Regions from separate parts of the Clostridium sp. 19966 genome, predicted to be linked through region 1. Evidence: a T-box and tRNA genes for the amino acid it is inferred to sense, from the RefSeq annotation. Region 1 holds a T-box; the other regions hold tRNA genes.
What was found. The T-box of region 1 lies ahead of leuS (leucine--tRNA ligase). A T-box ahead of a tRNA ligase gene usually reads a tRNA of that ligase, here a tRNA-Leu.
Positions count from the first base shown of each region.

Region 2: it has a tRNA-Leu gene. The T-box ahead of leuS (leucine--tRNA ligase) is inferred to sense a tRNA for this amino acid. The anticodon was not compared.
Region 3: it has a tRNA-Leu gene. The T-box ahead of leuS (leucine--tRNA ligase) is inferred to sense a tRNA for this amino acid. The anticodon was not compared.

Region 1 is NZ_JACTOJ010000027.1:43,894-51,382, forward strand. It holds gene IAI10_RS20525 (LysR family transcriptional regulator) at 71-223, opposite strand; gene IAI10_RS20530 (DUF362 domain-containing protein) at 256-1,161, opposite strand; gene IAI10_RS20535 (beta-L-arabinofuranosidase domain-containing protein) at 1,462-3,279, shown strand; gene IAI10_RS20540 (AraC family transcriptional regulator) at 3,465-4,298, opposite strand; T-box leader at 4,392-4,592, shown strand; gene leuS (leucine--tRNA ligase) at 4,640-7,087, shown strand; gene IAI10_RS20550 (HesB-like protein) at 7,161-7,487, shown strand.
Region 2 is NZ_JACTOJ010000001.1:237,485-244,973, forward strand. It holds gene polA (DNA polymerase I) at 1-986, shown strand, start outside; gene coaE (dephospho-CoA kinase) at 1,002-1,601, shown strand; gene IAI10_RS01035 (lytic transglycosylase domain-containing protein) at 1,638-2,207, shown strand; tRNA gene IAI10_RS01040 (tRNA-Leu) at 2,319-2,398, shown strand; RNA gene ssrS (6S RNA) at 2,402-2,589, shown strand; gene IAI10_RS01050 (GNAT family N-acetyltransferase) at 2,770-3,288, shown strand; cyclic di-AMP (ydaO/yuaA leader) riboswitch at 3,413-3,544, shown strand; gene IAI10_RS01055 (C40 family peptidase) at 3,547-4,170, shown strand; gene IAI10_RS01060 (SPOR domain-containing protein) at 4,389-5,081, shown strand; gene IAI10_RS01065 (DUF4321 domain-containing protein) at 5,377-5,634, shown strand; gene IAI10_RS01070 (Maf-like protein) at 5,646-6,221, shown strand; gene radC (DNA repair protein RadC) at 6,236-6,919, shown strand; gene IAI10_RS01080 (rod shape-determining protein) at 6,938-7,489, shown strand, end outside.
Region 3 is NZ_JACTOJ010000019.1:67,870-75,358, forward strand. It holds gene IAI10_RS17755 (hypothetical protein) at 1-204, opposite strand, end outside; gene IAI10_RS17760 (DUF4829 domain-containing protein) at 490-948, opposite strand; gene IAI10_RS17765 (carbohydrate-binding protein) at 2,506-3,273, shown strand; gene IAI10_RS17770 (hypothetical protein) at 3,449-3,784, opposite strand; gene IAI10_RS17775 (hypothetical protein) at 3,946-4,257, opposite strand; tRNA gene IAI10_RS17780 (tRNA-Leu) at 4,387-4,466, opposite strand; gene IAI10_RS17785 (transglutaminase domain-containing protein) at 4,545-6,755, opposite strand; gene IAI10_RS17790 (DUF58 domain-containing protein) at 6,757-7,489, opposite strand, start outside.

The sequences.
Region 1 (7,489 bases):
CCTCGTCCAGCAATAAAAGGCTATGCTTATAAAAATATTCACCTGCAGAAGTCAAAGAAAATTTTCTGTTCTAGCGTATGATTAACTCCACTCCTAAATCAGCCTCAAGTGCCTGAATCTGTTGAGAAATAGCCGACTGTGAAATAAAGCACTCCTCCGCTGCTTCTGTAAAGCTGTTTCTCTCAACAATCTTTGTAAAATATTTCATTTGCCTAAGTAGCATCATAAACCTCCTTTTCTTCATAAAACTTGTACTTACCTTTCTATTTCATATAAATCATAGTTCCTGGTTCCAAGCTCAAGCTCTTCTGCATGTTCTACTGTATGAATCCCATGTCTGGACTCCATTCTCTCAATCAGTGCTTTTCCGTCTTGGGCTGCATATACTAGGTCAACACATGCTTGATCCAATGCAACGGGGTCCAAACCTGCAAGTATTCCAATATCATCCATTTCCGGTTTTGCCGGATTAGAGTCACAGTCACAGTCTACAGATAAGTTATTCATAACATTTATATAAACAATATTTTTTCCTACATAATCAGCAACAGCTTTTGCTGCTTCTGCCATTGACTCTAAAAAGTCATCCTTTGGAGTGTTTAGCCCAAATCCTGTAGTTTCCCTTCCTGCACTATGAATCAAACTCTTTCCCATGGAAGATGCAATTCCTATTGACATATTTTTAAGCACTCCGCCAAATCCCGCCATAGCATGCCCTTTAAAATGTGCTAAATTAATTACGAAATCATAATTTGCTAAATGCGAGCCAACCAAATCTTCTTTAAGATGTTTTCCATTAGTCACAGGAATACTCATAGAACCATCTGCATCCATAATATCAACAGGGGCAATGGCTGTGAATCCATGCTTTTCTACTGCATGACGATGAGATATAGTATCTGCTCGTCCTCCACCATATGCAGTATTACATTCTACAATCGTTCCATTAACTAGCTGAACTAGCGGTGCAATTAATTTTGGTGACAAAAAATGATGTCCTCCTGGTTCGCCGCTAGATATCTTTACTGCCACTCTTCCTGTTGCTTTATGTGCTAGAGCTTCATAAATTGCAATTAAACCTTCTGGACTTATATCTGTGGTCATATAAACTACAGCTTTGCTTTTATTATCACTGTTTTTCTTACTTGTTATTAACTCCATAGCAATCCTCCCCTTTTTCTATCCTTATTTTATTTCCTTGATTTTCATAAAATTATTTTTCAATTTCTATTTTCAAAGGTAATGATACTCCTTTGAGTTAACTCCAAGTCAATAACTTTTTATATTTCTATCTAGGATGAAAGCATTTTAAATTATATAAAGATTTATTCTGTCTTTTTTAAATACATCTATATTTTCCACCTATTATATGTCTTTATCTACCGACATTATTTAATTGTTTAATTAAAATAGACTTGTAAGGAACTTTCAGAAAACTAGGATAATTATGAGGTGAAAAATATGTTAAAACCAATTGATCAAAAAAACGTAAAGCTTTTACCAAGTATCTTCAAAGAAAGATATGAATTGAACCGCAAATATCTCTTGAGCTTGAAAAATAATAGCTTACTTCAGAACTTTTATTTAGAAGCAGGAATCATATTGCCTGGACTTCAAGTGTTGCATAATCCAGATACCGATGATATATTTTGGGGCTGGGATGCTCCAACCTGTCAGCTGAGAGGTCATTTTTTAGGACATTGGCTATCAGCTGCTGCTTCCGTATTTGTTATCGATGATGATTATGAAATGAAAGCAAAGCTTGATAAAATAATTGATGAGCTGAAAATGTGCCAGGAATTAAACGGTGGTGAATGGGTTGGTTCCATACCTGAAAAGTACTTTAATAAGCTAGAACATTCTCAACATGTGTGGTCACCACAATATGTAATGCATAAAACGCTTATGGGTCTAACCCACTCCTATATAATAGCAGGAAATGAAAAAGCATTATCAATTATTGACAAACTAAGTGATTGGTATATTCAATGGACCGATGATATGCAAAAAAAGAATCCACATGCTATCTATAGTGGTGAAGAATCTGGTATGTTAGAGATATGGATCACCCTTTATGAGGTAACAGGTAAAGAAAAATATCTTGAACTTGCAAAAAGATATAGCAATCCAAGAATTTTCCGTGATTTAGAGGCTGGACGCGATACCTTAACTAATTGCCATGTGAATGTCAGCATACCTTGGGCGCATGGAGCTGCAAAGCTTTATGAGGTGACAGGCAATGAAAAATGGAGAAAAATTACGGAAGCGTTTTGGAAGAACGCCGTGACAGACCGTGGATATTACTGTACTGGTGGTCAAGGTGCCGGTAAATATTGGACGCATCCTTTCAAGCTTGGTCATTTTCTAAGCGAAACTACTCAAGAATTTTGTACCGTATATAATATGATAAGATTAGCTTCCTATCTCTACAAGTGGACAGGAGATACCTCTTATGCCGATTACATTGAACTTAACTTATATAACGGCGTACTTGCTCAACAAAACATGGAAACTGGAATGCCAACATATTTTCTTCCATTAAAATCTGGAGCCACTAAAAAATGGGGAAGTGCAACTAGGGATTTCTGGTGCTGCTATGGAACTATGGTGCAGGCTCAAGCTATGTATAACTCACTGATTTACCTTGAAGATAAGGATAGACTTATCGTAAGCCAATATATACCTTCGGAAACAAACTGGGACTATAACAATACCAATATCAATATTGCACAAACCATAGATATGAAATCATATAATGCCCTTGCTCTCTTCGATGAAAGAGATGAAAGTCAGATGTCTAGATGGTTGCTTAAATTCAAGGTTAGTGCGGAAAGAAATGAAAAATGCACTCTTTCTTTCAGAGTACCTAAGTGGGTTAAAGAAAAACCTACATTGACTATTAATGGCAAAACAATTGATGATTTACAAATAGAAGCTGGGTATATTAATATTCATAGAGAATGGTCAACAGATGAAATAAAAATATACTTTCCATGCAAAATAGAAGCAAGTCCGCTGCCAGATATGCCTGACACATATGCGTTCATGGAAGGCCCCATCGTTTTGGCAGGTATATGCGATGGAGAAAGAAAACTATATGGTGATATTAATAAGCCTTATGAATTCCTAACCCCACAATATGAACATACTTACAGAATATTGCCATGGAAGCAAGGCTGTTATAAAACTTTTAACCAGGAACAAACCATCAAATTCATGCCTTTATATGAAGTTACGAATCAAAAATATACTGTTTACTTTAATGTATCTGCAAAATAATTAAATAAATTGCCCATCTTTATCTATATATCATAATCACAGAGAAATGATATGAACAGAATAAGATGGGCAATAAAATTACAAAGTATAATTCTATATATGTAGACATTAGTAAAGGCGCAGCAAATCATATAATTCTTAATTTATCATTTTTCTAGTAAATGCTTTCTTATACTGTGAAGGTGTTATTCTATTCCCTCAATTTTCTTAAATAGCTTCATAAAATATTTTTCATCCGAAAAGCCGCATGAATAGGCAACTTCTTTAATCGATATGTCATAATTCATCATAAGTGACTTAGAACTATCGATTCTTGTTTTATTAATAAAATATTTGAAAGAATGATTTGTAGTTTTCTTTAATAATGATGATAAATAATCTGGATTATAACCAAATTCGTTGGCTATGTCAGTTAGAGTGATTTCTTTATAGTAATTTGCTTTAATCCAATCTATGATTCTAGCTATATTATAAGGTATAGAATTGCTGCTTTTATGCTGCATTTCAATAAATTCCTGAGATATCTCCATTGCCAAGAAACTAAGTGCATAGTCTAAAATCTGATTTGAATAAATCATTTCCTGTCTTGATAAATCTAGAAGTTGATTTAATAATAATGGAGCTCTTTGTGTAAATGAAACTTCTCCCTTCTCTGGCATGATATAAATATTTTTTGTTGAATCTTCTTCCCTTTGTTTCAACATTTCAACTGCAAAGGTTTCCTCTGTCATTACAGTAACTTGTTCATTTATCAAAAAGTGAACCCAAAGATAAGATAATTTTCCTTCAGATGGCCTGTATCCAAAGTGTTCTTCATTTGCTTTTAAAAATATGTATTGATTGGGGCCAACTTGGAAATTAACACCCTCTTGTGAAATATATAGAGTTCCTTCCTTAACCATAATCAATACATTCATATCAAAGCAGCGTTTATGATGCAGAAAATTATTCTTACTTATCAAGTTTCCACACCAAACATATTTTAGTGAGCAAGAAGCATCTGATAGAAAATATCTCATCTACGTATATACCACCTTTATTATTATTTGTAATAATTGGCATTCAAAGCTTGACGTCAGCTCTATTATATCTTATAATATATTAAAATTCTATATTTTGCGTTGAAATGGAGTAGTAATGTAAATATAGCTTAAGAGAGCTGCTGGTTGCTGTGAAGCAGTGCTAATATGACATGAACTCGCCATGGAGCTTGTTTGGCATTAGTCAAGCACGGTATTAACCGATACAATTTCAAGCGAGGCTTTATTTAAAGCCTAATTAGAGTGGTACCACGGATGTCCTTCGTCTCTTTCTTAGACGAAGGGCTTTTTTATTTTATATAAGCAAGGAGGAAAAAAATATGGCAAAATACAATACAAAAATTGATGAAAAATGGCAAAAAAAATGGGAGGAAACTTCTCTTTATAAATTTGACGAAAACAAACCTGGCAAAAAACTATATGTATTAGAAATGTTCTCCTATCCTTCCGGCGCTAAGCTTCATGCAGGACACTGGTTCAACTATGGTCCTACAGATTCTTGGGCTAGAATGAAAAGGATGCAGGGCTTCAATGTATTCCAGCCTATGGGTTTTGACGCTTTTGGGCTTCCTGCAGAAAACTATGCTATAAAAACAGGAATTCATCCTAAGGATTCTACTTTGAAAAATATAGAAACTATGGAACAGCAGCTAAAGTCCATGGGTGCTATGTTTAACTGGGAGCATGAGGTTATAACCTGTATGCCTGATTATTATAAATGGACTCAATGGCTTTTCTTAAAGCTTTACGAAAAAGGATTGGCTTACAGAAAGAATGCTCCTGTAAATTGGTGCCCTAGCTGTAACACTGTTCTTGCTAACGAGCAGGTTTTAGATGGAGCCTGCGAGAGATGCGGAACAGAAGTTACAAAGAAAGACCTTACTCAATGGTTCTTCAAGATTACAGATTACGCAGATGAGCTTATAGAAAAGTTAGATGAATTAGATTGGCCTGAAAAAACAAAAACTATGCAAAAGCATTGGATTGGAAAATCTATTGGCTCGCAGGTAACTTTCAAAGTTGCTGATTCTTCACTTTCCTTTGATGTATTCACTACAAGAGTTGATACCTTATTTGGTGTAAGCTATGTGGTTCTTGCTCCAGAAAACCCACTAGTAAATGATTTAACTACTGAGGCGTTTAAGGAAGCGGTAGAAAAATATAAGAATGAGGCAAAGAAACAGAGCGATATTGAAAGGCAATCATTGACAAGGGAGAAAACCGGTGTATTTTCAGGTTCCTATGCTATAAATCCTATAAATGGCCAAAAGGTTCCTATATGGATTGGAGATTATGTTCTAGCTACCTATGGAACAGGTGCAGTAATGGCAGTTCCAGCTCATGATGAAAGAGACTATGCCTTTGCTAAAAAATATGATTTACCTATTGAAAAGGTAGTTGATGGAGGCAGTGAAGAATTATTCACGGAAGATGGAGTGCTTGTAAACAGCGGTGATTTCACAGGGTTTACCTCTGCTGAAGCTAGAGAAGCCATAGTTGAAAAGCTTACTTCACTTGATCTTGGATCTAAGAAAGTAAATTATAGATTAAGAGACTGGTTAGTATCAAGACAGAGATATTGGGGCGCTCCTATACCTGTAGTTCACTGTGAAAAATGCGGTATAGTGCCAATACCTGAAAGTGAATTGCCTGTAACTCTTCCTTACAATGTAGAATTTACACCAGATGGAAAATCACCTCTTGCAAAGAGCGAGGAATTCATGCATACTACTTGCCCTCACTGTGGAGGTCCAGCTTTGAGAGATCCTGATACCCTAGATACATTTGTATGTTCTTCCTGGTATTATTTAAGGTATGTGGATAATAATAATAGCGATATACCTTTTGACTCAGAGAAAGTTAACAAGATGCTGCCTGTAGACAAATATGTAGGTGGCCCGGAGCACGCATGTATGCATTTATTATATGCAAGATTTATCACAAAAGCTCTAAGAGATATGGGATATGTTAATTTTGACGAGCCTTTTAAATCTCTTACACACCAAGGACTTATATTAGGACCTGACGGACTTAAGATGAGTAAATCAAAGGGAAATACTATATCTCCTGATGATTATATCAAACAATATGGTGCAGATGTATTCAGACTTTATTTGATGTTTGGTTTTGCTTATTCTGAGGGCGGAGCTTGGAGCGATGATGGTATAAAATCTATAGCTAGATTTGTTGATAGAGTTGAAAGAACCATGGATAGCTGCATAGAAATAATTAACTCTGTGGAAAGCAGCAATCAAATTGGAAAAGCAGAAAAAGAACTGAATTTTTGGAGACATACAGCTATAAAGGGCGTAACTGAGGATTCAGAAAAAATGCAATTCAATACAGCCATAGCTAGAATAATGGAATATACTAATGCTTTTTCAAAATATTTAGCAGAGGAAAAAAAGAATGCTGATTTTCTAAAAGGATGTACAGAAGACTATATAAAGCTTCTAGCACCTTTTGCTCCACATTTTGCAGAAGAAAATTGGAGTTTAATAAATCCTTCAAAGGATGATAATTACTCTGTTTTCGACACTACTTGGCCAGTTTTTGATCCTTCAGCTCTTATAAAGGATGAAGTTGAAATAGCAGTACAGATAAACGGGAAAATAAAGGCTAAGGTGATGATTGGAACTGATATGACTGAAGATGAAATAAAAGAGACAGCTTTAGAGACTCCAGAGGTTAAAGCTCTTACTGAAGGAAAAACAGTAGCCAAAGTAATTGTTATAAAGGGAAGACTTGTCAATATAGTTGTAAAATAAATCCTTGCTTTTTAAAAGAAAATAGGCTATTATATTGATAATACTTTTCAATTAATATAGGTGGGTGATGAAAATGGAAAAAGTTACTATAAGTCAAGATGCATATACTGAATTTAAGTCATTTTTAGATGAAAATAATATAGATAAATACAGCATTAGAATTAACTATGCAGGCTCTAGCTGCAGCGGTCCTGTTTTTAATATATCTGTTGATGATTCTAAGGAAAATGATATAGTAGAAAAGCATGAAGAGGTTTCTTTCTTAGTGCAATCAGATTTAGTAGATGAATTTGGTGGCTTCATTATTCTTTCAAGCGAAGAAAATGAAGGCAGAGGCCTTTCTCTTAGACCTCTTATTGCACCAGAAGGCGGCTGTGCTTCTTGCCAGGGCTGTCACTAAAA
Region 2 (7,489 bases), on a different contig from region 1:
AAAAAACAAAGACAGGGTACTCTACAAACGCAGAAGTTTTAGAGGAATTATCTGATAAACATCCTATAATAGAAAAAATAATATATTATAGACAGCTTACTAAGCTTTATTCTACATATATAGAAGGCTTAAAAGCTGTTATGGATGAAAAAAGCAGAATTCATTCAAACTTTAATCAGACTGTTACTACTACAGGGAGGCTTTCCAGCACGGAACCTAATCTTCAAAATATACCAGTAAAATATCAAATGGGGAAAGAGATAAGAAAGGTTTTCGAAGCAGATAGCGCTGAATGTGACATACTTTCAGCAGACTACTCTCAAATTGAATTAAGAGTTCTTGCACATGCTGCCAAGGATGAGAATTTAATATCTGCCTTTAAGCATCATAGTGATATCCATACTAAAACAGCCTCTGAAGTGTTTAAAGTGCCTATAGAAGAGGTTACGCAAACTATGAGAAGCAGGGCGAAAGCGGTTAACTTCGGAATAGTTTATGGAATAAGCGATTTTAGCTTGGCTAAAGATTTAAAAATACCTAAAAAAGAAGCTAAGCAGTATATGGATACATATTTTGAAAGATATCCCTTAGTTAAAAAATATCTTGAAGATACAATAAAAAGTGCTGAAAAAGACAGTTTTGTAAAAACAATAATGAATAGAAGAAGATATGTTCCAGAAGTGAATGCTTCAAATAAAATAACTAAAGCACTAGGAGATAGGCTGGCTATGAATGCGCCAATTCAAGGAAGTGCGGCAGATATAATTAAATTAGCTATGGTAAATGTTTATAATAAATTTAAAGAGAATAAACTTAAATCTACATTGATTTTACAAGTTCACGATGAACTTATAGTGAATTTATGGAAAGATGAAGAAGAAATAGTTAAGAAGATAGTAAAAGAAGAGATGGAGAATGTTATTGAATTTTCCGTACCTCTTGAAGTGGATATAAATGTGGGTCATACCTGGTATGACGCCAAATAAAAGAAGGGTGAGAGAGTGTTTAAAGTAGGATTAACTGGGGGTATTGGTTCAGGCAAAAGTACAGTATCAAAAATGCTCATGGAAAAAGGCATGACTATTATAGATGCTGATTTTATAGCTAGAGATGTGCTGGATAAATATCCCGATTTAAAAGAAGCTATAAAAAAAATTTTTGGTGATCATTTTTTTGATTACTATGGAAATCTTAAAAGAAAATATTTAGGTGATTATGTTTTTAAATATCCATCAGAAAGAAAAAAACTAGAAAATATTTTAATACCCGCTATAAAAAAAGAAATAAATGAATATTTTAAAGCCTATGAAGAGAAAGGTGTAGGAGTATGCATCCTAGATGCACCTACACTGATAGAAAATGGACTTCATGAAGAGATGGATATGAATATATTAGTGTGGGTAGATAAAAATAAGCAGATTGAAAGAATAAAACAAAGAGATAATATGGATAAAGAGAGTATAATTAATAGAATAAACTCTCAAATGAGCTTAGACAGCAAAAAGGAATTGGTTAACTTTATAGTCGATAATAGCAAAAGTATAGAAAGTACAAGGCTTCAAGTTGATGAAATATTAAGTATATTAAATGTTTATAAATAATATAGGCTTTTTAATAGTATGAAATTGAGGTAATGTATGAATAGAAATAGAAGATTGCTCGCACTTGCAGTATTGCTTATTACGCTTATGGTTGGTTTGGTTTCATTAGCAAAATATGCAGTGAAGCGAGCATACCCATTAGAACATGAAGAAATAATAAAAGAGTTCTCTAAAGAATATAATATAGATCCCTATTTGGTTGCTGCCCTTATAAGAGCTGAAAGCAATTATGATAAGAATGCTATATCGCATAAATCTGCCAATGGACTTATGCAGATAACAGGTGAAACTTCTCAGTGGATTGCTGATCAAATGAAGATTAGTAATTTTCAGCAATCTATGCTTTACGATCCGGAAGTAAATATAAAGATGGGATGCTGGTATTTAAATAACTTAAGAAAAGAATTTGGAAGCGATGAATTAATGCTGGCTGCTTACAACGCTGGAAGAGGTAATGTGGAGCAGTGGCTTAAAAATGAAAAGTATTCTAAGGATGGTAAAACCTTGACCAATATTCCGTTTAAAGAAACGGATCAATATATTAAAAAAATTAAAACTAATTACAATATATATAAATTTATTTATGGAAAGCAGCTTTCAAATTAGAAAATGTATACAATATTTGAGAAAATATCATATATAATCTTGAAAAAAAGTGCTTGCAAAATGTATAGAAGGGTATTATAATCTATACTTGTAACAAACGAAATACCCTATGCGGGGATGGCGGAATCGGCAGACGCGTACGTTTGAGGTGCGTATGGGAGACCATGCGGGTTCAAGTCCCGCTCTCCGCATCATAATTTCTGGAATATGCGTTAAGCTCTTATTTTGAACCTACATCACAATTGCGGGAGTTCGATATTTTGATGTGTATATGTACTGCTTATGAGACCTTTTAGGCATTGCTGAGATAGAAGCGTCAGTGAGGGCACCCACCTATCGACAGATAGGGGTCAAAATAGAGTACCGGTATTTTGGATTTTAAAACGATATTTAGAGAGAGATCGAGAGATCTCTCTTTTTCGTTTTGCTATATTTTAAATCAGTGTTGATTTTTATACTGATTTAAAGCATTTCTTTGAAACAAAATTTTCCTAGAAAAGGATTTTTAATATCAGTGTAGAATTATACTATTGAATTAAGTATATAGAAAAGAGGTGGTGTGATGTTAGATATGGAGTTGTATTTTGATGATATATCCATATCCAGTGTTAATAACCGAGATATAGATAACCTAGAAATTTGGATGAGAGAGCAAATTGATGAAAGCTTTAAAAATAGTTGGATGAACATTGATGAGATAAGAGAAAGATTTGTAGAATACTATATAAGCGAAAATGAAATTTTTCTTAAAATATTAAGAGAAAATAAAATATTGGGAATATTTAAAGGTAGGGCTGAATTTAATCCTAATGGAGAACTTGTTATTTGGTGCTACATAATAGATAGGCAATACAGGAATAAAGGCATTGGAAGTAAAGTGCTTGGGGAAATAATAAAATATCTGTATTCCAGTCTGGGAATAAAAAATTGCCTAGCTGGAGTTGTGGACGGAAGCAGAGAGGCTTTTAATTTTTGGAATAAGAATGAATTTATGTTTTCAAGAGTATCTAAAAATTTCTTTGAAGACGGTAATATAAAAAAGGATATGATTATTTTGAAAAGAAATGAAATTTTAGGGTAATTTTTTATTTGAAAATTACATATCTATTATTATACGTTAAAAATATTTATAAGTTCATAAAAAAGTAAAAAAATACATAATATGATTAGCTTTTTTATTGACTTTGCAAAGCATAAAAATTATAATTTTACTTGTGCCGAATCTATATTAGTACGGAGGAACCACAAATAGGGGTTAATCTGATAATTTATTATCAGTAGGGAATCTTCTCCACCGAACCCGACAGCTAACTCCGGAGGCAGTGAGGAGTGATTATAAATGTCAAAGATTAGAACTTTTCTTTTGGCTGCTTTGTTTTTTATTATTGTTATATGTATATGTTTACAATTACAAAGCTATAATGTAAAAGCAGATGCAGCAATCAGTAAAATTCAAGGAGTCTCTCTTAGGTCAGCTACCATAGGAATTAATAAAAGTATTGTTGTTTCGGATAAGAAGGAAGTTACAGAAGTCAATAATTCTGATAATAAAGACAATGTAACTTACTCAAGAGGCGAGACAAGCAATGCGCAGGGTAGTTCCGTGAAATTATTGCAGTATGCATATAGTTTTATAGGAACTCCTTATGTATATGGAGCATCAGGAAGCAAGGCATTTGATTGTTCAGGATTTACTTCTTATGTATATCGTTCACTAGGAATTGAATTACCTCACAGTGCTGCTGGACAAGCATCCTTTGGTAAGAATGTTTCGAAAGGAAGCTTAGCGCCAGGAGATTTAATATTCTTTGCACAAGGCGGAGGAATATCACATGTGGGCATTTATATTGGAGAAGGACAATTTATACATGCATCCTCAGGAAGTCATAAGGTTACAATAAGTGATCTTAGTGAAGATTATTATGTAAGATATTATGCAGGTGCCAGAAGGCTTCTAAATTAATTAGATATTTAAAATAGCTATTATTGAACTTATATCCGGCTTTTTATAGTCGGTTTTTTCTTTTTGACTCTGTTTTAAATAAGTGTTAATTTTACACTTATTTAAAACTTCATTCGGTGAGTAAGTCTCTGTTTTAATCAGCACCTTATTGTTCTAAAATATGTTAACTTAAAATAAATATTTATTATAGGTACTTATTTTGAGTGAGGGGTGATAAAATGAAATACACAAGATATGATTTTAGAAAGAAGAAAGACGATAGAATGGTTGTTCTTATAATGATAGTAAGTATGCTTCTAGCTGCTGTGGTAATAGCAACGATTCTGTCAAGTATATTCTTTAAAAATGGGACGGGAGATGCGGCTAAAGGAAATGATTCTAATAAAAATAATGCAGAATTAGGAAGGTATACTTTTGTTGTGCTTCAGGGGGGGCTTTTTCAGGTAAAAGATTATGCATCAGCTTTAAAAACTAAACTTTCGGATGACAATAATCCATTCATTGTGGAGGATAATGGCAAGTATAGAGTTTTGGTAGGAATATATAAGAAAGAAGATGCAGATAAAGTCTCGCAGAATTTGAGCAGCAAGCAGCTCACTCCATCTAAAATGACCTTTAATATTAACGTAAAGGATGATTCGGTAAAAATGATGGGGGAGATTATAGACGCGCATGTGAAAATAATTAATGCTATGAAACCAAAAGGTCAAATCTCATATGTTACTGATGATCTTAAAAATTGGTCAAATACTAAATTAGTGCTAAATGATAAGAGCTTAAAGGATTATGATATGGTACAGGAGGAAAAGAAATATATAGCCTCTATGCCAAAAGAAATTAATAAAGATAATTTAGAGGATTACTTAAAACACATATTCAGTATTTTAAGCAAAATAGGTGAAAAGGCATAAACAGCTATAAAAATAACTGCAATTAGAAATTTATATTTATAAAATGGTATTTTTGTATAGGCTATGTTTTAAAATGTAGATATTTATTAACATTTTGAAATATAGCCTTTATATTTTACTCTCAAAAAAGCTACTATTAGCAAATGAATTTAGACTGCAGAAATTCTTTCATTTTTTTACATAGAATATTCCAAAACCGTGTAAAAAAGTTGTTATTTCTTAGACCAATGCACTTGTTAAAGCTAATATTAAATGTTAAACTATATTAGATGTAAAACAAAAGTGAGGGATGAAATTGAAAAACACTTCAAAGTCTTCTGCTTTTTTTATCTTTGTTGTGCTCTTAGGCGCTATAGCAGGAGAGCTTATCGGTAACTTATTTGGTCACAATAGTACACTAAATTTTTTAAGCCACGTATATACAATAGGTACTACTTCGCCAATAGATATTAATCTTATAATCTTAGAAATTACTTTTGGAATAAAATTTACATTAAATATTATGTCTATAATTGGTATAATTGTGGCAATAATATTCTATAAAAGGTTTTAAGGTGGAATAATATGAAAATTGTATTGGCATCGGCATCAGAAAGAAGAATTGAACTTCTAAAGAGGCTTACTGAAAATTTTTCAGTAATTGTCAGTGGTTTTGACGAAGAAAGTGTGAGCTTTGAAGGTGATTTTGAAGATTATGTTATTTCATTATCCAAAGGGAAAGCTTTAAGTACTAGTAAAAAAATTAACGAAGGGGCGCTGATATTAGCCTGTGATACAGTAGTAGCATATCAAAATAAGCTTTTAGAAAAGCCTAAAAGTAAAGAAGAGGCTATAGATATGCTAAAAATACTCAGCGGGAATAGACATAAGGTTTATTCTGGCATTACAGTTCTAGATACTGAAAGTGGTAAGAGCATAAGTGATTATGCCGTAACAGAGGTTGTTTTTTCAAAGCTGGATGATAATGAAATATTAAAATATGTAGACACCGGTGAACCTATGGATAAAGCTGGAAGCTATGGCATACAGGGCATTGGAGGTACCTTTGTAGAAGAAATACATGGGTGTTTTTATAATGTTGTAGGCCTTCCGCTAAATAAGCTTAAAAAGATGTTAAGGGGTATGGGGGCAAATCTATAGAAGGAGCAGTTAATATGAATGTTCTTAAAATAATGGATTTACCTCAAAATGAAAGACCGCAGGAAAAATTGTTTAGATATGGAGTGGATACTTTATCTAATACTGAACTTATGGCGGTGGTATTAAGAAACGGTATTCAAGGCGATAATATAATTAATTTGTGTGCAAGAATACTTAAAGAATGCGGCGGTATAAATGGACTTTTGGACTTTAGTGCAGAAGACTTTATGAAAATAAAGGGCGTAAAGCATGCTAAGGCAGCTCAAATTCTTGCCATGGTTGAATTATCAAAGCGTCTTAAATCCTACAAATCTGGTGAGGAATTTAAAATAACTCAGCCAAGTGATGCCGCTTATATTGTTATGGAATCTATGAGAAGCCTTAAGCAAGAGATGCTGAAAGTGTTACATTTGAACACTAAAAATATTGTAACTCTTGTTAAAGACGTATCATTAGGTACCGTAAATTCATCAATAGTTCATCCTAGAGAAGTGTTTTCAGAAGCTGTAAAAAGGAGTTCTACTTCCATAATAATATGTCATAATCATCCATCTGGAGATCCTACTCCTAGCAATGAAGATATTAATATAACCCTTAGACTTAAGGAATGTGGTAAACTTTTGGGTATAGAGTTATTGGATCACGTAATAATTGGAAATGGAATATATGTAAGCTTAAAAGACAAAGGAATCATATAATTGAAAGGAGATTTATTCATGGGATTATTTTCGATTTCTAAAGATATGGGAATAGATTTAGGAACAGCAAATACACTAATATATGTTAAAGGGAGAGGTATAGTTTTAAGGGAGCCTTCTGTTGTAGCTATAAACACCATAAACAAAAAAGTGCTGGCAGTAGGTGAAGAAGCTAAAAAGATGATAGGAAGAACACCAGGAAATATAGTAGCTATAAGACCTCTAAAGGACGGAGTTATTGCAGATTTTGATGTTACACAGACCATGCTTAAGAAATTTATAGCAAAGGCTATGGGAAAGAGCAATTTTACCAGTCCAAGAATAATTGTATGCTATCCTTCTGGAGTAACAGAAGTCGAGAAGAGGGCAATAAACGAGGCAGCAAAAACTGCAGGAGCAAGGGATGTACTTCTTATGGAAGAACCAATGGCAGCTTCTATAGGAGCAGGACTCCCAGTAGATGAACCAACCGGAAGCATGATTGTAGATATTGGCGGAGGAACTACTGAAGTAGCAGTAATATCTCTTGATGGTATTGTTACAAGCAAGTCTCTTAGAATAGCAGGAGAC
Region 3 (7,489 bases), on a different contig from region 1:
AAAAGCCACGACTATTACCGGGTCCATCTGCCTAGCGAGAAAATCAGAAGCTACTTCTCCCATTCCTGTAGTCAATATTTTAATAATCCAAAAAAATATCGTAATTTCAGGAACTTTATTAAGTATTTGTCTGCCTCTTGAGTCCATGACATTAGTTTTATGGGATTTTAATCCTTTTTGATTGTTACTTTTACTTCCTTCCAAATTAATAGTCCTCCTTATTTTTACTCATTGCTTCTTATATTTTAACTGTCAATCACTAAACATATTTAGAGCTGAACAGATAATTTTTAATAAGCTGTCGCTGATTATAGATGTAAAAAGATATTACAGCTATAATATTAAAATTTGATTAAATATTTAAACTTAATTAAATTTTAATATTAGTCAAGTAAAATAAGGCAGGTTATCGTGAATACTAAGGAAGATAAGGGTGAAAGAAAGATAGATTGTGAAAAGATAAATAAAGGAATATAAGACGCATATATTTTACCAACCACTTTCTGATATTTTCCAGCTAAAGCTTGAACCGTCTGATACCCTGATCAACAGATAGTTTGTAGAAAACTCTCCACTTGGTATTGGTTCTTTACTATCATCTTTATATTTAGCATGATATTTAACTAATAATACTTTTATATCCTCCTTCAATAGCTTAGTATCTTTATGTTCTTGAAGGTAACCACTTTTAAGTGTGTTTTCATCTGATTCCTTTATGCTGATTATTTCTATATTTTCTAAATTATCTAACTGAGACTTAGATATATTAAAATTTCCATAAGTATATTTATTTATTTGGGAGGAGTTTTTTTCATTCATATACTTATAAAAAATTCTTATTGTATTCTCAGGTGTTTTTTTAGAATTTAAATACATATTAATAAAAACATATATTAAAGAAAAAACAATTAAAATTATACCTATTTTTAATGCATGGTTTTTTTTCATATGAAATTTCCTCGTTTATCACATTTTTAAAGGTTTTCAATATTATTTAATAGGATTATTATAGCATGCATTTGCATTGGTTTATATGAATATCAATACTTCTTTTTCTCTTAAATTCGATACCTTTACTATGCAAAAACACCGATTACCTTTAAGTAACCGGTGTTCCTTATGATTCTTATAAATTTTGTGTAATTTGCTAATTTTAAATGCACCACGGATTATACTCATTTGCTTGCTATTACAATATATTTTTGATAACCAGTCAAAATAGTCACTCGATACTAAATTACAAAAAATACGATGGATTACTAAATTCATTAATTCCATTCTTGATTTTTTTGAATTTTTAATATATAATAATATAATATTTGGTGCGTATAATTAATCAGCACGAGACTATCCATTAGTCTCGTGCTCTATTTTTTGCCCCAAATATTAAAACAAACAACAGGAGGATAAAAAAGTATGGAATTTCATATGAAGTTACCACGAAACAAAAAAGAATTTGCATTATTTATGGCAGTGATATCCATTATCTCAGTCAACATCATCGCTCCACTTATCACGTGCTTTGAAATGGGGTTCCACCTGTATATCTGGGCTGACACGCTAAAGGCTATTCCTTTCATTTGGATTGCCGTAATTATAATGGTACTAGTTACATACAAACCAGCTGAATGGTTGACCGCTTGAATTGTAAAAGAGGGCGATAGCTTTGGATCTCATATTGCGATAAACATCCTTTGTACAGTGTTTCTAATGTCTATATTTCTAACTGTCATTGGTACTTGGATAGGAATACGTCATATCAGCATGGAGCCTATTCGTATGTTTTTCTACAGATGGCCCCGCAATGCTTCGATTTCATTCTTCGTCGAAGCGTGTATCGCACAGCCAATAGCTCGTTTAGTAATGTTAAAGATTCATCAACATAAAGATTTAAGGGCACAATTAAGCTCAGACACTTAATTATCAAATGCCTAAGCAACATAAAAAAATCAGTACAAAAAAGGCAATCCTTTTTTGTACTGATTTTTGTTGTGAATAACAGGACTTGAACCTGCATGGGCTGCAACTAGAACCTGAAACTAGCGCGTTTTTCCGTACCTTTCTAAGCCAGTAATATCAATGTATCACGCTAGATTAGTCCTTAAATTCCACGTAAGACATTCTTTATATGTATTTTTATTATAGACCCAAAATGAGGTAAATTTCAATACATATTTATCCCGTTTCATTAACGTTAATATATTAAATCCTTATACCCTATTAACTATATAGATATTCGAAGTACATCTGCCTAAATTTCTCCCCGTAATATTTAATTTCCAAATAACAATATTTTTACTTTTAAATCCAGAGGCTTTATTCAACCGATTGCCTAAAAATATATATAAAATTATGCAATCGGTTGAATACACTAGAATACTGAAGTTTTCTATATTTGAATACGTTTATACAAAGCTTATTTAAATAATTTAATTTTGATTTTTACTTTTTTTAGTAATATTATCTTATTAACAGAAATAAATACAAATTTTAGGAGGCATTCTTATGAACAAAACGAAAAAATTTTTAAGTTTCTTTCTATCAATTCTTGTTACTTTCATTCTATTTGGAACTACATTTTCTAAAAATGTCAAAGCCGATACTCTACCAGTACAGTTATACTACGGAAAATACATACAAACCGCTATACTTGACGGTTCTTGTTATGAATATTCTGCCACTGGATATATCGCTGTTCAAAAATCTTCATATTCCAAAAACATTTCTATTCATTATTCAACAGACAACGGTACAAATTGGCAAGACACAAATGCAAACTATGTTAAAGATAATTCTACCGATGGTTATGAAATATGGAGTTTCAATTTGGCTTTAAATGATAATTCATCATTACAATTTGCTATAAAATATGAATCTAACGGTGAAACTTACTGGGATAATAATTACGGAAAAAATTATTATCTTAGTTCAGGCAATACATCTACATTTGGTAAAAGTCAGCTTTATACAACAGTTTACAATGATGGTAATGTTCCAACCGGATCAAATATTATAGGAAGTATTACTCTAAATAACATAGGTAACCCTAAAGTAGTTAAAATTAGATATAGCTATGACAATTGGGCTACATACTTAGAAACTAACGCTAACTATAATTCAACTTCAAATAACAATTCCTTAGACTACTGGGATTTTACTATTCCGTCAAATCCATCATCAAAACAAGTAAAGTTTGCAATATCTTATGAAGTAAACGGAATTGAGTATTGGGATAACAACTTTGGTAATAACTATACTGTAAATTATGTTTAAGTATTCCATTATGCTAATTCACTAAATTGTTTGATATAACTGCTACCACTTAAGGTTACTTACAAATCAACAATTATTTGTATATTCGTCATATTCTTTTAAGCACGAATTTGAGACTTGGAAATGGACAACTTATAAGATACAAAATAGCCTGAGGAAATCCTCGGGCTTATGCTTATTTCTTCTCATTCATATATCCTACAGTTGTTTTTATAAGATTATAAATTTCTCCATCTGTAACAGTAAGTCCAATCTTAGGCAAATCATTTTCTATAAGCTCTATTGCCTTAGCATACTTTCTACCACTAACATTTTCTACAAGCCCTTCTTTAGCTAACTGCTCTACTTCTACAACTGAATCCTTAACTATCTTTTCAAACTTCGTAGTATTATCTGTACCTATAAAATTCTCTACTTCATTTTCTAAATTCTTTATTGTTTCACTATTTTCTAATAGGTGTATTTTTTTCAGTAAATATCCGTTTAAAGCTATTATTATTGAGCTTAGCATACACCCTATAATTTTTTATCATTTCCAAAATCTGCGTCCACCTTAGCTTGTCCTACTGTAAATCCTTTATTGATTAATCTATTCTGAATCCATCTGACTAATTCATTTTTAGAGCCTTTCTGAAGTAATATTTTCGATATAGCTGCATTAGTTCTATTACCTCAAATACCATCTTCAGCCAAGTTATATCCACTAAGGTTACAGGCGTATTGAAAATCCAAAATGACAGTATCGACCTTATGTTTATCCAGTTCTGCTATTTTAGCGTTTAGACTTGCTATAGTATGCTGTCCTGCTAGTCCATCAGCTTGAAGCCAATCATCCTGCTGATACTTATAAACAGCATTTTTAATTTCATCGAATGGAAATTTTTCTCCAGGGAAGGAGGTATTATGTAATGCTCTATGAGGTTCAACTCTGCTTAAATTATATTTTTGCAATAAATATTTAATTAGTTCCATTTTCTTTCTCATTTTTCTTCCTCCAAAATAAAAAATCCCACATAAGACTAGTGAACAAATCACTAAAAGTCTTACGCGGGTTTTTTGAAGGTTTTTAATTTAAATCTAGCGTGTACCCTTGGTATCACTGCATTTAAGAAGTGCGGATAACAGGACTTGAACCTGCATGGTCTCCCACTAGAACCTGAAACTAGCGCGTCTGCCAATTCCGCCATATCCGCATACCTTTTGAATCACAATTCAATATTATAACATATTAAACTGCAATGTCAACTGGTATTCTCCAATATATGGTTTTACTATTTTAGCCTTCTCATGAATACAAATAGCTTTTTAAATAAGTATTGTCTGTTATTTCCACTTTCCTGCTTTAGATATCTCTCAAATTCACTGTAAATGTATTTCTTATCAAGCTCTTCCTTAGGCTTTCCTCCATAGAATTCCTCATATACCGCCTCTATGAGAGGATTTAAAATCAAATAAAGCTGTCTAGGCAGTGTCTTTATAAACTCTTTATCTGTAACATTATAAGGTTTATTGCGTCTATATCTTTTAAGTCTCTTATTTACGTATATATATAGCTTTATTGCAGATTTATCCTTAAGCATCGCTGTTTTTCTCTTATTTTGAATTAAGGATATGAGTAAAATTATCAATATTAAAGCTATAGTTACAGAAGAATATATTACAATTTTTGTATCCAGTTTATGATTTACCACTTTAACCTTTGTAGCTTGAGGATCATTATTTTTAGTAGATGGCGTATTGGTATTTTGAGGATTACTTTGCTGTTGATTCTGCTGAGCTTCTGCAGGAGCCGAATTATTCTCATTTGTATCCTGCTTCATATTCTCTTCTGGTGTAGGTGCTGCATCGCTTATTTCCCATACATTTGGTTTAACCATGTACTCGCACCAAGCATGAGCTTGCGAATTTCTTACTTCATAGATTCCTCTGCTATTGGCATTATCGTCCATTTTAAAGCCTTCTGTAAACCTAGCTGGTATACCTGCGATTCTGTACATTATGGTCATAGCTGTAGCAAAGTGAACGCAGTAACCTTTCTTATCCTCAAAGAGAAAGTAATCAACAAAGTCTTTTCCTTCTGGAACCACTGATGCATTTAATGTATATTTATAGTTCTTAGATAAATAATCTCTTATAGCTTTTATTTTTTCTTCATTTGTATTGCAATTTTTAACTATATCATAAACAAGATCTATTGTCCTTTGGGTTATACTGGAGGGTAATTGCAGATATTTAGAATATTCACTGTTATTATAAGCAACTATAGCTCCCGAAGTAAGCTTAGATAAATCCACATCATAAAAATCCACCGTATATTCATTATTTAATGCTTTTGTGCTAAGAAAAGTTCCTTCATCTTCATTATAAAAAGTTGTTCCTTGATGATCTAATACGCTTACGGGATATTTAGGTACAAATATAGAGGTAGTGATTAATCCGTCAGGTATTATTGTTATTGTCTTTCTTTCGCTGTCATTAAATATATTATTAGGAAGTCCTTTTTGCACATCCAAGGTTTGATAGTGAGGTGATATATTGCTTCCTTTGCTGTATTGCACCTGAGACTTTTTCCAGCTATAACCTGTATATTGATCCTTTACATCTCCTACCAGATAATAGGCTGCATCACTTTCTACATTAAAAGCTACGGAAGTATCAAGCTTAATGGGCCCACCCAATTTTTGCTCAGTACTGCTATAGCCAGAATAATCTAAACCATATCTCTCGGTAAAGGCTTTTGATTTAGAGCTTATAGTCCCACTGTCCCCACTTATGCCCTCAATTATGGAATCGCCGTAATTCATTTTAGTCTTATTAGGAAGAAGTGTAGACATAAAACTTACAGCTAAGCTTAAAAGGATTAAACTTATTATGAACATGTAACTGTTTATATGAATTAAAATTCTTTTTCTTTCAAGATTATTTATGAGCTTCATATGCTTGTTTATTACCATAGTAAAAATTGAAACCGCTATAAAAGGGAATAAGCATTTTATTACTTCATTATAATATTGAAGATACCAAAACATTATAATTTCAAAAGTTAAAAGAAATTGTACTGCACTTTTTGCTCCCACCTCATAGAGGAAGTATAAGCATAAAGTGATTAAAGGCACTATCACAATAAACATGGATTGATAAGCATCAAAATAAGTGAAACCATAACTTTGCATCTGATTATTTATGTAATTTAAGTTTGCTAAAAGCTGATTGTTTTCCCAGGAAATAAATGAATCTTTGTTAGCCAGAATAAATATTGCTGATATAATTAATATGGAAAGTATAATTATAATTTTTGCATAATTATTTTCCACGAAATATCCAAATAAATAGCAAACGAAAACTGTCAGAAAATACAAAACTGAAATATATACATAATTGAAGCCTCTAATGCTATAGCAAGTGCTCATAATGTAGAAGAATACTAATACATTTATATAATTGAGCAATATGTTGGTTATCTTTTCTCTTGAACCCTGCACGTTAATCACACCCTAAACCATCATTTAAAACAGAGCCATTTATCAAGTCATAAATATTAATCATACTTATGTTAAGTCTTTCCAGCTTATTAATGGCTTCCTTATTTTCTGAGTCACTGTAAATTATAGTTATGTTTCTTTTTCGTTCTGTGAGTCCTATTATATAATTCATTGTTTCATTATCAATACGAGATGTAAGTATAGCCATGTTCTTCATATATGGATTCTTGGATATTTCAATCCTCAAAAATTCAGAGAACTGCATATCTCCAATACTTTTGTTTAGTAGAAAAAAATCCATAAGCTCATCAAAGGATTTTGCATCCTTTATTTCCATAGAAGTCGATTTTTCTCCATTTATGAATATGTTTGAAATTACCTTTTTCTTGGAAAGCAAATGAACCATAGAAGCACAAATATCTATAAGCTGTTCCTCTAAAGCTCCAGTTTCGTCTGTTAAGTAATTCTCTTTGTTCATATTTAATAATAAATTGAACTCCTGTCCAGACACTATGTCATGATTTTTTACATACAATTCATTATGTTTTGCAGTAATCTTCCAATTCACTTTTTTTATATTGTCTCCAGACACATATTTTCTGTTGTCCCTTATGGAATAAGTATCTTCTATACCTGTATTTCTTATTTTTAGGTTATTGAATATATTAAAGCCCTTCATCTTGGATATATCAATTCTGTGAATATTAGGATAAACATAGATATTGTTTTCATGA